3 regions of the Streptomyces sp. NPDC059917 genome follow, and region 3 is predicted to be linked to each of the others. Evidence: riboswitches for the same ligand, from Rfam matches in the RefSeq annotation. Region 3 holds a riboswitch; each other region holds the start of a gene.
The links. A riboswitch is a leader RNA that binds a small molecule or an ion and turns the genes downstream of it on or off. The one in region 3 is predicted to bind cobalamin.
Positions count from the first base shown of each region.

Region 1: linked by a shared signal. The riboswitch ahead of ACFWAR_RS16080 (prenyltransferase/squalene oxidase repeat-containing protein) and the one ahead of ACFWAR_RS22260 (ABC transporter substrate-binding protein) in region 3 are both predicted to bind cobalamin.
Region 2: linked by a shared signal. The riboswitch ahead of ACFWAR_RS05260 (CoA-acylating methylmalonate-semialdehyde dehydrogenase) and the one ahead of ACFWAR_RS22260 (ABC transporter substrate-binding protein) in region 3 are both predicted to bind cobalamin.

Region 1 covers NZ_JBHWLC010000023.1:78,317-82,235, forward strand. The annotation lists gene ACFWAR_RS16080 (prenyltransferase/squalene oxidase repeat-containing protein) at 1-2,078, opposite strand, end outside; cobalamin riboswitch at 2,188-2,326, opposite strand; cobalamin riboswitch at 2,444-2,519, shown strand; gene ACFWAR_RS16085 (hypothetical protein) at 2,662-3,919, shown strand, end outside.
Region 2 covers NZ_JBHWLC010000006.1:3,995-7,913, forward strand. The annotation lists gene aceA (isocitrate lyase) at 1-8, opposite strand, end outside; gene ACFWAR_RS05255 (short-chain fatty acyl-CoA regulator family protein) at 328-1,734, shown strand; cobalamin riboswitch at 1,800-1,986, shown strand; gene ACFWAR_RS05260 (CoA-acylating methylmalonate-semialdehyde dehydrogenase) at 2,196-3,695, shown strand; gene ACFWAR_RS05265 (acyl-CoA dehydrogenase family protein) at 3,700-3,919, shown strand, end outside.
Region 3 covers NZ_JBHWLC010000038.1:45,669-49,587, reverse strand. The annotation lists gene ACFWAR_RS22265 (FecCD family ABC transporter permease) at 1-1,041, opposite strand, end outside; gene ACFWAR_RS22260 (ABC transporter substrate-binding protein) at 1,005-2,018, opposite strand; cobalamin riboswitch at 2,065-2,200, opposite strand; gene ACFWAR_RS22255 (peptidoglycan-binding protein) at 2,449-3,261, shown strand; tRNA gene ACFWAR_RS22250 (tRNA-Trp) at 3,369-3,441, opposite strand; gene ACFWAR_RS22245 (hypothetical protein) at 3,615-3,919, shown strand, end outside.

The DNA of each region.
Region 1 (3,919 bases), on a different contig from region 3:
GCGGCGCCCTCGCCCGCGCGGACCTGGGCGATGATGCCGAGGGACTGGGAGAAGACCGAAGTGGCGTAGGTGTAGTTGCCCTTCGCCGCGCACTGCTGGGGCGTCTCGCTCCTGGCCGGGCAGATGCCCTTGGCGAGGGCGGCGATCAGGTCCTGACCGCCGAAGTGGCGGGGGTCGCGGCCGACGGCCTCGGCGAGGAGGGCCGTCTTGCCGAGGGAGCCGCCGCCCGCGTACTTGGTGCCGATGAGCGTCCAGTCGTTGACGGTGCGGCCCTTGCCGTCCTTGCCGCCCTTGTCGAGGAAGTCGACGATGTTGCGCAGGGTGGTGTTGTCCCGGCCGGTGGCGGCGAGCGCGTAGGCGCCGTCGATGGTCAGGCCGTAGTCGGCGAAGCCGGTGCCCGCGCCGCTCTCGTAGTACCGGCCCTGGACCAGTCGGGCGCGGTCGGCGAGGTACGCCGTGCCCTTGCCCAGGTCCGGGCCGTCACCGGTCGGCGGGGCGGTCGGCGGGGCGGTGGTGGGCGGGGTGGTCGGCGTCGGGTCGACCGGCTTGGTGGTCAGCAGGACCAGGTCGCCCTTGGCGCCCGCGACGGCGGCCGGGGCGGTGGCGAACATCCGGGAGTCGGTGTCGTTCTCGTCGAAGCCGAAACCGCCCGTGGGGAGCTGCCGCTTGGACAGCCAGGAGAGACCGGCGTCCGCGAAGGCGTCGTCACCGAGGGCGCGCAGCGCCTGGGCGGCCCAGGCGGTGGCGGCCGGGCTGCCGGTGGTCTCGTACGGGGCGGAGGGCCAGGCGCCGGTCGGCAGCTGGGACTTCTTGAGGCCGCCCCGGGCCTTCTGCACGGCCTCGCCGTGGCCACCGGCGCGCTGGAGGGCCAGGGTGATCAGGCCGGTGGCGATCGGGTCGCTGTCGCACCAGCCGCCGGAGCGGATGAGGACGCCGCTGAAGCCGCCGTCCTCGCACTGGAGGCCGACGAGCCGGTGCACGGCGGCGGCGGGCGGGGTGACGCCGCCGCCGATCAGCGCGATGACGGCCATGGCCTGGGCGTCGGACTGGCCGGTCGTGCGGAAGTCCCCCTTGGTCAGGCAGCCTTCGACGGGGTCGCCGTCACCGATGTCGCGCGGGCACACGTACTTCAGGAGGTCGCCGAGCAGGTCGTGCCCGCCGAAGGCGCGCGGGTCCTTGCCCGTGGCCTCGGCGACGAGCGCGAGGCGCGCGGCGGCGGTGGCGTCCGGGATGCCGTCCTTGCCGGCCGGGTAGGCGTAGGCGTCGGTCTGCGCGGGCGTGGCCAGGAAGTCGGCCGCCTTCCTCGCCGCCGGACTCCTGCGGTCCGTGGCGGTCAGCGCGAACACGGCCTCCGTGGTGAGGAAGTGGTTCGGTGCGGTGGCCCCGTCGTCGACGACCCGCTCCCCGTCCGTCAGCTTCCCGGTGATCCAGCGCAGGGCGGCCGGTACGTCGACCGTCCCCGCGGGCACCGTGGGCGGAGCCGTGGGCACGGCGGGGTCGGGGGTGATGACGCCGCCGGCCCGCACGTCGTCGGGGGTGAAGGCGGGCTTGCCGGAGGTGCCGCCGACGGAGGTGGCGCCGTACACCCAGGCGTCCACGTCACCGGGCTTGGGGGTCCGGGCCATGGCGCCCAGCGGGCTGTAGGTCCAGTTGCGCTGCCCGGGCGAGGCGATCCAGTAGGACCAGTACGCGGTGGCCTGCGGGGTGACGGTGCAGGGCTCCTTCTCCGGAGTCGGGTACTGCGTACCGGAGTTGAAGGACCCCTCGCCGATGCGGCAGATGAAGGCGGGGCCGTCGTGGACGGTCCCGGTGGTCGTGAAACCGGCGGTGTGCAGCAGCTCGTACCCGGTCGTCGGGGTGGTGTCGCAGCCGCGCCTCACCGCGCCGCCGAAGGGGCCGAAGTCCACCGCCACGATGGCGCCGGTGTCGGCCGTGCACTGCTCGATCGGGTCGGCGTGGGCGGCCGGGGGAGGAGTGAGGAAGGCCACTGCCGCACCGAGCGTCAGGAAGGACGCGGTGACGAGCGCGAGGAACCGCCGTCTCGGCCGCGTCCGTTGCGCCTGCTGTTCGGTCCCCACCGCGGCCCTCGTCTCTGCCGGGCGGCTGCGTGCGTGGCGATCCGCCCCCGCACGGCCCTGGGGCCACGGAGGAGCTGTTACGACCACGCCGTAGTCCGCGACGGCGCTCTTCGTGCTGTGTTTCGGCCCCAGGCATTCCGACTCGCCCGGGACGAACCGGGCCTACGGTTGCGGGTCAGCGCCGGAATTCGACCGGCTTCCCCTGGAGCTGAGCAGTTATCAGCCGGAGTGCAACACGGATTCCGTGGACGCGTCAAGGTGGCCTACGTCTCAGCCCGCGTCCCCGCGGCGCGGCCCGGTCCGTCCGCGGACCGGGTGGCTGGCGGTGGCTTGATCACTCGGGTAGCGTCCAGGGCTGCCACATGGGGGAACCCGGTGAGAATCCGGGGCTGACGCGCAACGGTGTGGGACGGCGGGGGCCGTTCCGGAGCCCGAATGCCCATACGGCGATGCAGCAACAGGAAGCCGTACCACGCGTTCCGGACGGCGGCCCTGCGGCCCGTGCCCCAGCCGTGTCCGTACGACGGCGACGTGAGGCCCGTGCGGCGAGCGGCCGGCGTCCGCCGATTTCCAGGAGCAGGCCATGTCCCGTCCCCGTACCTCCCGCCGCCTCGCGCTCGCGCTGCCCGCCGCGCTCGGCGCGCTCGTCCTCACCGCGCTGCCCGCCTCGGCGACCTCCTCGCCGGCGCAGATCGCCACCTCCAAGACCAACGGCGTCGCCTACCTCAAGTCGCTCCAGGCGGCGGACGGTTCGTACGCCGGCTCGGGCCTGTCCAACGAGTGGGCCTTCAGCACCTTCGCCGCCACCGGTACCGCGGTCGTCGACGTCTACCCGGGCGGCGACATGACGAAGAACGCGCGCACGGTCTACCGGAACCTGCTGTCGACGGCGGGTTGGCCGCAGGCCGCCCCGGTGGTCACCGACTACGAGCGCGGCACCCTCAACGCCTACGCCGCCGGCATCGACCCGGCCCGGGTCTCGGCCTCGCGCAACCTCGTCGCGCACGTCTACTCCTACTGGCAGACGGCGGAGCCCGGTTACTTCGGCCCCTCCGGGAACTTCAACGGCACGGTCTTCGCGGCGCTCGCCCTGCGCGGCGCCAAGACCCAGAGCGGCGCCGACCGCATCCCGCAGGCGCTGACCGACTCGATGGTCACCCGCATCCGGGCCAACCAGCATGCGGACGGTGGCTGGACGTACCAGAAGGGCGAGGGCAACCCCACCGTCCTCAACTCCGCGAGCGACGTCGACATGACCGGCTCGGCCATGGCCGCGCTCTGCGTCTCCGGCGTCCCGAACACCGACGCCGGTGTCGTGCGGGCGAAGAACTTCCTCAAGAGCACGCTCGTTTCCGGCACCGGCGCCTTCAACTCCCTCTACGGGGTCAACACCAGCTCGAACGGCTGGGGCGTCGCGGGCCTGAACGCCTGCGGATTCAACCCGCAGACCGGGGACTTCCTCACCGGCAGCGGCAAGACCCCCGTGGACTTCCTGATCGCCAACCAGTACAACCCGGCGGGCGGTTTCAAGTACAAGCCCTCCGACACGGCCCCCACCGCCTACGCCTCGATCGACGCGCTGCGCGCCGTCGCGGGCGGCGGATTCACCACGGCCCCGCCCGTCCCCGTCACCCCCGGCGCCCCGCGGTGGGTGGCCCAGTCCGCCTTCACGGCCGGGACCGCCACCAAGCTGGCGCTGAGCGTCGACGACGGCGCGGGCAACCTCAAGGTCTGCTCGGTCGCCTTCACCCCGACCGCAGCGACCACCACCCTCGGCGACGTCCTGGCCGCGGCGACCACCGGTGCCACCCCGTCGGGCTGCGTCACGAGCGTGACCCCCG
Region 2 (3,919 bases), on a different contig from region 3:
GCGGCCATGGCCGTCTCCCCTTGAGTTCACGTCAAAAAGTGGACATGTGAAAGGTGCGAATGAGACATCGACGCGTCACCGGGTGACACTCGGTGCACCCTGCACACCGTGCGGCGCGGTCCGCCTTCCCCGCCCATCGGGCGCATCGGCGGGCTTTCCTGGCCGCAGTCCGACTCTGACAGTGGCACCGAGTGCCATCAACCGTGGCCGCATGCCAGGTTCTGCGCATCTTCTCCGCCGCGATTGCCAAGGTTGCGAAGGGTGCGCGGTCCGCGGCGGCGCCTACACTCACCTTCCTACTCACTGGTAGGTGCGACGGGGGGCACGATGGGCAAGACCTACGCGGGGGCGCGGCTGCGGCGGCTGCGCGAGGAGCGGCGGCTCAGCCAGGCCGAGTTGGCGCGCCGACTGGAGATCTCCCCCAGCTACCTGAACCAGATGGAGCACGACTCCCGCCCGCTCACGGTGCCCGTGCTGCTCCGGCTCACGGAGGCCTTCGGCGTCGATCCGGGCTTCTTCGCGGAGCGGGACGGCGCGCGCACCCTCGCGGACCTGCGCGAGGCCCTGGCCGACGACATCACGGCCGCCCGGGTCTCGGCCTCCGAACTGGCCGAGCTGGTCCAGCGGTTGCCGGCCCTCGCCGGGGTCCTGCTCGACCTGGGGCGGCGCAACGTGGCCCTGACGGAGCGGCTCGCGGACGCCGCGGACGGCAGGGCCGGGGGGACCGTCGGCGGACCCCGGCCGCCGCACGAGGAGATCCGCGAGTTCTTCTACCGCCGCCAGAACTACCTCCACGACACCGATCTCGCGGCCGAGGCCCTGGCGAAGGCGATCGGCATCCGCCCCGGCGGCGTACTGCCCGCCCTCGCGGACCGGCTGGCCGAGCGGCACGGCGTACGCCTGGCCCCGGACGCCGACCGGCTGCACCGCTACGACCCCGCGCGGCGGACCCTGCACCTGTCGCCGCGCCTGCTCCCCGGGCAGCAGGCGTTCCGCATGGCCACCCAGCTCGCGCTCCTCGAACACGGGGCGGGTCTGTCCGCCCTCGCCTCGGAGGACTTCGAGGCGGGCTCGGCCGCTTGGTCGCTGGCCCGCATCGGCATCGCGAACTACTTCGCCGCGGCGCTGGTGCTCCCGTACCCGGCCTTCCACGCGGCGGCCGAGGAGGAGCGCTACGACATCGAGAAGCTCACCGTGCGCTTCGGCCTGGGTTACGAGACGGTCTGCCACCGCCTCAGCACCCTCCAGCGGCCGCGCCTGCGGGGCGTCCCGTTCTCCTTCGTCCGCGTCGACCGGGCCGGGAACATGTCCAAGCGGCAGTCCGCCACCGGCTTCCACTTCTCCCGGGCGGGCGGCACCTGCCCGCTGTGGAACGTCTACGAGGCCTTCGCCGCCCCCGGCCGCATCCACGTCCAGATCGCCGCCATGCCCGACGGCGCGCGCCACCTGTGGACCGCCCGGGCCGTCACCCGGCACCGCGGCGGTTGGGGCGAGCCCGGCAAGACCTTCGCGATCGGCCTCGGGTGCGAGATCCGGCACGCCTCCCGCCTGGTCTACTCCGACGGGCTCGACCTCGCCAACGCCTCGGCCGCCACGCCGATCGGCATGGGCTGCCGCCTCTGCGAACGCCTCGAATGCCCCCAGCGCGCCGCTCCCCCGCTCGGGCGAACGCTCGCGGTGGACGAGAACAGCAGCACCTTCGTGCCCTACCCGGTCGTCACCGAGGGCGATTGAGCGGGCCGGTCGCCCGCCCGGGCCGGTGGGCGTGGCGGGGGCGGCGGGGGTGGACTTACTAGGACGTCCAACTATATGTTCGTGGCACAAGGTCCGCGGTGCAGGGAAGCCGGTGTGAATCCGGCACGGTCCCGCCACTGTGACCGGGGAGTGTGCTGCCCTCCACACGCCACTGACGCTGTCACGTCGGCGAGGCGGACGGCACGCGGTGATCCGGGAGTCAGGTTACCGGCCGCGGAACGTTCCGTGTTGTCCACGAGGATGGAGCAGACACGCATGGCACCGGTCCGTACCCACGACCCTGGTGATCCGGCGGAGCGAGCGGCGACCCCCGCGCTCTAGCTCTCGGGCCGCCCCCGGCAGCCCTGTCCCACGGCACCCCACGCGACGGACCCGAACCGGGTCCGGTCGCCGGTGCGCCGTGCCGTCCCCGGATCCTCACCTGACGAGAGCAGGCTCCCATGGTCCGCGAACTCACCCATTTCATCGGCGGAAAGCACACCACCGGCACGTCCGGCCTCTTCGCCGACGTCCACGACCCCAACACCGGCGCCGTCCAGGCCCGGGTCCCGCTCGCCGGACGCGCCGACACCGAGGCCGCCATCGCCGACGCCGAGGCGGCGCAGCGCGAGTGGGGCGAGTGGAACCCGCAGCGCCGCGCCCGTGTACTGCTGCGCTTCCTGCAACTGATCGCGGGCGAAAGGGAGTCACTGGCCCGACTGCTGTCGGCCGAACACGGCAAGACCGTCGCCGACGCCCACGGCGACATCCAACGCGGCCTGGAGGTGGTCGAGTTCGCCGCGGGCATCCCCCACCTCCTCAAGGGCGAGTTCACCGACAACGCCGGGAGCGGCATCGACGTGCACTCCCTGCGCTCACCGCTCGGCGTCGTCGCGGGCATCACCCCCTTCAACTTCCCCGCGATGATCCCGCTGTGGAAGGCCGCCCCCGCGCTCGCCTGCGGCAACGCCTTCGTCCTCAAGCCCTCGGAGCGGGACCCCTCCGTACCCCTGCGCCTCGCCGAGCTGTTCCTCGAAGCGGGGCTGCCGCCCGGCGTGTTCAACGTGGTCAACGGCGGCAAGGAGGCGGTCGACACGCTGCTGACGGACCCCCGGGTGCAGGCGCTGGGCTTCGTCGGCTCCACGCCGATCGCCGCGCACATCTACGCCACCGCCGCCGCCCACGGCAAGCGCGCCCAGTGCTTCGGCGGCGCCAAGAACCACATGATCGTGATGCCGGACGCCGATCTCGACCAGGCCGTCGACGCCCTCATCGGGGCGGGCTACGGCTCGGCCGGTGAGCGCTGCATGGCGATCGCCGTCGCCGTCCCCGTCGGCGAGGAGACCGCCGACGCGCTGGTCGCCCGCCTGGGGGAGCGCATCGCCACCCTGCGGATCGGCCGCTCCGACGACGCCGACGCCGACTTCGGCCCGCTGGTCAGCCGGGACGCGCTGGACCGGGTCCGGCGCTACGTCGACATCGGGGTCAACGAGGGCGCCGAACTCGTCGTCGACGGGCGCGGGTTCACCCTGCCCGGGCACGAGAACGGCTTCTTCGCCGGGGCCTCCCTCTTCGACCGCGTCACCCCGCGGATGCGGATCTACCGCGAGGAGATCTTCGGCCCGGTGCTGTGCGTCGCCCGTGCGGCGGACTACGAGGAGGCACTGCGGCTGCCCACCGAGCACCCGTACGGCAACGGCGTCGCGATCTTCACCCGCGACGGGGACACCGCCCGCGACTTCACCCGCCGCGTCGGCGCCGGCATGGTCGGCGTCAACGTGCCCATCCCGGTCCCCGTCGCCTACCACACCTTCGGCGGCTGGAAGCGGTCCGGCTTCGGCGACCTGGGCCAGCACGGCCCCGACTCGATCCGCTTCTACACCCGTACCAAGACCGTCACCTCGCGCTGGCCCTCCGGGGCCAAGGAGGGCGCGAGCTTCACCATCCCGACGATGGGCTGAGCCGGTGACCACCACACTGACCCCCGATCAGCTCGCCCTCGCCGAGGTCACGCTCGACTTCGCGCAGGAGCAGCTCGGTCCGTACGCCGTCGGCTGGGACCAGGACAAGCACTTCCCGGTGGACGTGCTCCGCAAGGCGGCCGACCTCGGACTCGGCGGCGTCTACGTCCGCGAGGAGCACGGCGGTTCGGGCCTGAGCCGCGCCGACGGCGTCCTCGTCTTCG
Region 3 (3,919 bases):
GCGGCTGGAGCGCCGCAGCATCCACAGGAAGAACGGCCCGCCGACCAGGGCGGTGACGACGCCGACCGGAATCTCCTCGGGCGCCGCCGCGGTACGGGCGACCAGGTCGGTCAGCATCAGGAAGACCGCCCCGCCCAGCGCGGCCACCGGCAGGAGCGCCCGGTGCCCGGCGCCGACGACCATCCGGGCGGCATGGGGAACCATCAGCCCGACGAAACCGATCGCACCGCTGAACGCCACCAGCACCCCGATGACCAGGGAGGTCAGCACGAAGACGGCGGCCCGGAAGCGACCGGTGTCGAGTCCGAGGGTCCGCGCGTCCTCCTCACCGGCGAGCAGCAGGTCCAGCGGCCGGGCGAGGCCGAGCAGCAGCCCGGTCCCCACGGCCAGGACGGCCGCGGGCAGGGCCAGTTCGTCCCACCGCGCCCCGCCGAGGCCCCCGAGCGTCCAGAAGAGGATGGAGCGGACCTCCTCGGCCCGCGCCGAGAGGACCAGCACCAGGCTGGTGAGCGCGGACAGGATGTACTGGACGGCGACCCCGGCGAGGATCAGCCGCCCGGTGGTCATGGTCCCGCCGCGCCGGGCCAGGGCGTACACGGTGACCAACGCGCCGAGCGAGCCGACGAAGGCGGCCAGGGGCAGGGTGACGCTGGTCGCGACGCCCGCGCCGAGGCCGAGCACGATGACGGCCACGGCGCCCGCGGAGGCTCCGGAGGACGCGCCGAGCAGGAACGGGTCGGCGAGCTGGTTGCGCACGAGGGCCTGCAGCACGGCGCCCGTCACGGCCAGTCCGGCGCCGACCACGGCCGCCAGCAGCACGCGCGGCATCCGGACGTCCCACACGATGGAGGCGAAGGCACCGGGGCGCGGTCCGTCCGCGACGATCTCCAGCACCTGGCCGGCGGGGATCCGCACCGGCCCCAGGGCCAGTCCCGCCACCGCACCGGCGGCGAGCGCCAGGGCGAGGAGGACGAGGACGAGCGGGGTGCGGCGGCGGTCCGCCCTCACGGGGCGTCGGGGTGCAGTTGACCGGCGAGGGATTCGACGGCGTCGGCGACGCGCACCCCGAGGACGGCCGAGGACAGCGGCAGGACGACGAACCGCCGGTCCCTGATCGCGGGAACCTGGGCGAGGGCCGGGTCGTTCAACAGGCGCTGCTTCTTGGCTTCGACGCCGGTCCCGCCGTAGTCGTAGATCAGCACGGTGTCCGGCTTGCGCTCGATGACCTTCTCCCAGGACACGTCCCCGAAGGTGTCCTTCAGGTCGGCGAAGGCGTTCGTCCCGCCCGCCAGGGAGACGATCTCGTTGCCGATGCCGTTGCCGCCCGAGGTGAAGGCCGCCGTCTCCCCGGAGTCGTAGACGAAGACGTTCGGGCGCGGCTTGTCCTTCACGCGTGCCGCGACGGCGTCGATGCGGCGCTGCTCGTCCTCGATCAGGCGCGCGCCCCGGTCGGGCACCCCGAAGGTGCGGGCCACCTCGGTGATCTCGGTCTTGAGCTGCTCGAAGCGGACCGGGCCCTGGGTGCAGTACTCCACGCTGAGACGGGTGTTGATACCGCTCTTCCCCAGCGTCTCGCGGTCGCGCCCCTGGGACTTGTCGAAGGCGCTGGAGTAACCGCCGTAGACGAAGTCGGGGTTGGCGCCGAGGAGCAGTTCCTTCGACGGGTACTCCTTCGCCAACACCTTGATCTTGTCGTAGGCGGGCCGGTAGGCGGGCAGGACGGCGTCGTCGAGGTAGGCGGTGCCGGCCATCCGGTCGCCGAGGCCGAGGGCGAGCAGCACCTCGGTGGCGTGCTGGTTCATGGCGACGGCGCGCCGGGGCGGTTCCCGGTACGTCGTGGTCACACCGCAGTTGGTCACGGTGTACGGGAACCCCGCGCCCGCGGCGCCGGACGTCGGCCGCGCCGCGCCGTCGCCCGTCGCTCCCTCCTCGGCGGCGCCGCAGGCGACGAGCGGTATCAGGAGCGTCAGGGGGGCGAGCGGGGCGAGCGCGCGCAGGGCGGCACGGAAACGCGACATGGCAGGGCCTCTCCGGGGGATCCTCGTCCCCTGGTCGAAAGGAAGTCGAAAGGAAGAGGCGGCACGTCAGTGTCTGACTCCCGGACCCGCGAGGGCCCGGTCACAGTGGCGGGACCGTACCGGTTTCACACCGGTTTCCTGGTACGCGCCGCCCGGGGGTAACCCGGACAATTCTGCCAGACCACCCGCGCCCCGACGTCGGCGCACCGGCCGCGGCGCCCCGGGGGGCGCCGACCGAGCTGAATCGATACAGCAGCTCAGGGGCGCATTGGCCGTCACATTCCTGGGGACCACTTGGGAAATCGTCGCCTCCCGCGACCCCGACCGCACCCCTCCGCACACCCCTCTGCACACCCCTCTGCACCTCCTCTGCAATCCGCCCCCTGCACCACGCCACACCCGTCACACCTGTCACACCTGGAGGACCCCCATGACCACCTCACCCCAGTGGCGGCAGCTCACCGACCACCTGATGTCCGTGCCCGAACAGGTCTACGAGGGCTGGAACAGCACGGTCGGCTGGGACAACTACACGCGGTGGGGACGCGAGTTCGGCGAGGACGGAGTCGCGTGGTGCGTCATCTTCGACTGGTGCACCTACCACGACGTCGGTCTCGACGCGATCGTGCCCAAGGTCGACAACGTCTCGGCGTTCACCGACTGGGCGCAGCGCCGCGGCCAGTGGTCCGAGTACCCGAGCGCCGGAGCGTGGGTGAACTTCGGCAACGGCGCGCACACCGAGATGGTCACCGGCTTCGACGCGGACACGGTGTACACCAAGGGCGGCAACTCCATCCGGGCCGGGGCCGCGGACCACGGGCAGGGCAACGGCGTCTGGTCGCACTCCAACCCCCGCCGCAGCAACTACCTCACCGGCTACTTCGCCCCCCGCTATCCGGACGGCGAGTGCCCGCCGACCGCCGACCCCCACGACCCCCGCGGCGGGACCGCCATCACCTCCTGGCGGTGGGCGCCACCCGTCACCGCGCCCACGTTCGAGCCGTTCCCGGGCGCGGGCTGGTTCACCACGGGCCGCCGCTCGCCGATCGTGGCGGCCATGCACGACCGCCTGGTCGCCGTCGGCTGCGACCGGTACGAGTCGAGCCGCGACAAGGACGTCATCGGCGCCGGTGACAAGAGGAGCTACGAGGCGTGGCAGCGCACGTGCGGCTTCACCGGGACCGCCGCCACCTGGCCCCCCGGCCGCACCACCTGGGATCTCCTCCAGGTCCCCAACACCTGATCCGACAGGTCCCCAACACCTGATCCGGGCGCCCCCGCGCACCCACCCGAACGCCCGAAGCCCAGGGTGAACGCGGCGCGTTCGACCTGGGCTTCGAAGGGTTCTTGCAGGGGCGGCAGGACTCGAACCTACGACATTTGGTTTTGGAGACCAACGCTCTACCAACTGAGCTACGCCCCTTCGACGGCCTTAGCTTCGCACGGGGCACGCGGATGATCCAATCGTTTCCAGCATGTGGTCACCGGACGGGACCAGCGGGCGCCCCCCGGCCGCGACGGGAAGCGTCGCAGGTGGCGGGGCCGGGCACCGAGGGGGATGGTGGGAGGTGGCCCCACGCCCGAGGAGGTTCAGCCATGCGCCGTCTGCGACCCTCCTCCGCCGCGCCCGCCCTCACCCTCGCCCTCGCGCTCGCCCTCGCCGCGCCGACCCTCCTCGGACCCGGCACCGCGCAGGCGCGGGGACGGCTCCCCGCGGGGCCCACCGGGGAGACGATCTCGCTGCGCGGCAATCGGCCCGGCGAGCTGCTCGACGTCACCCTCGTCACCGTGACCGATCCGGCGACCCCGCGCACCGCGGATCCCGCGCCGGATCCGGCGCGGCGGCTCGTCTCCGTGGAGTTCCGCCTGGTCAACACCGGGACGGCCCGCTACACCGACGC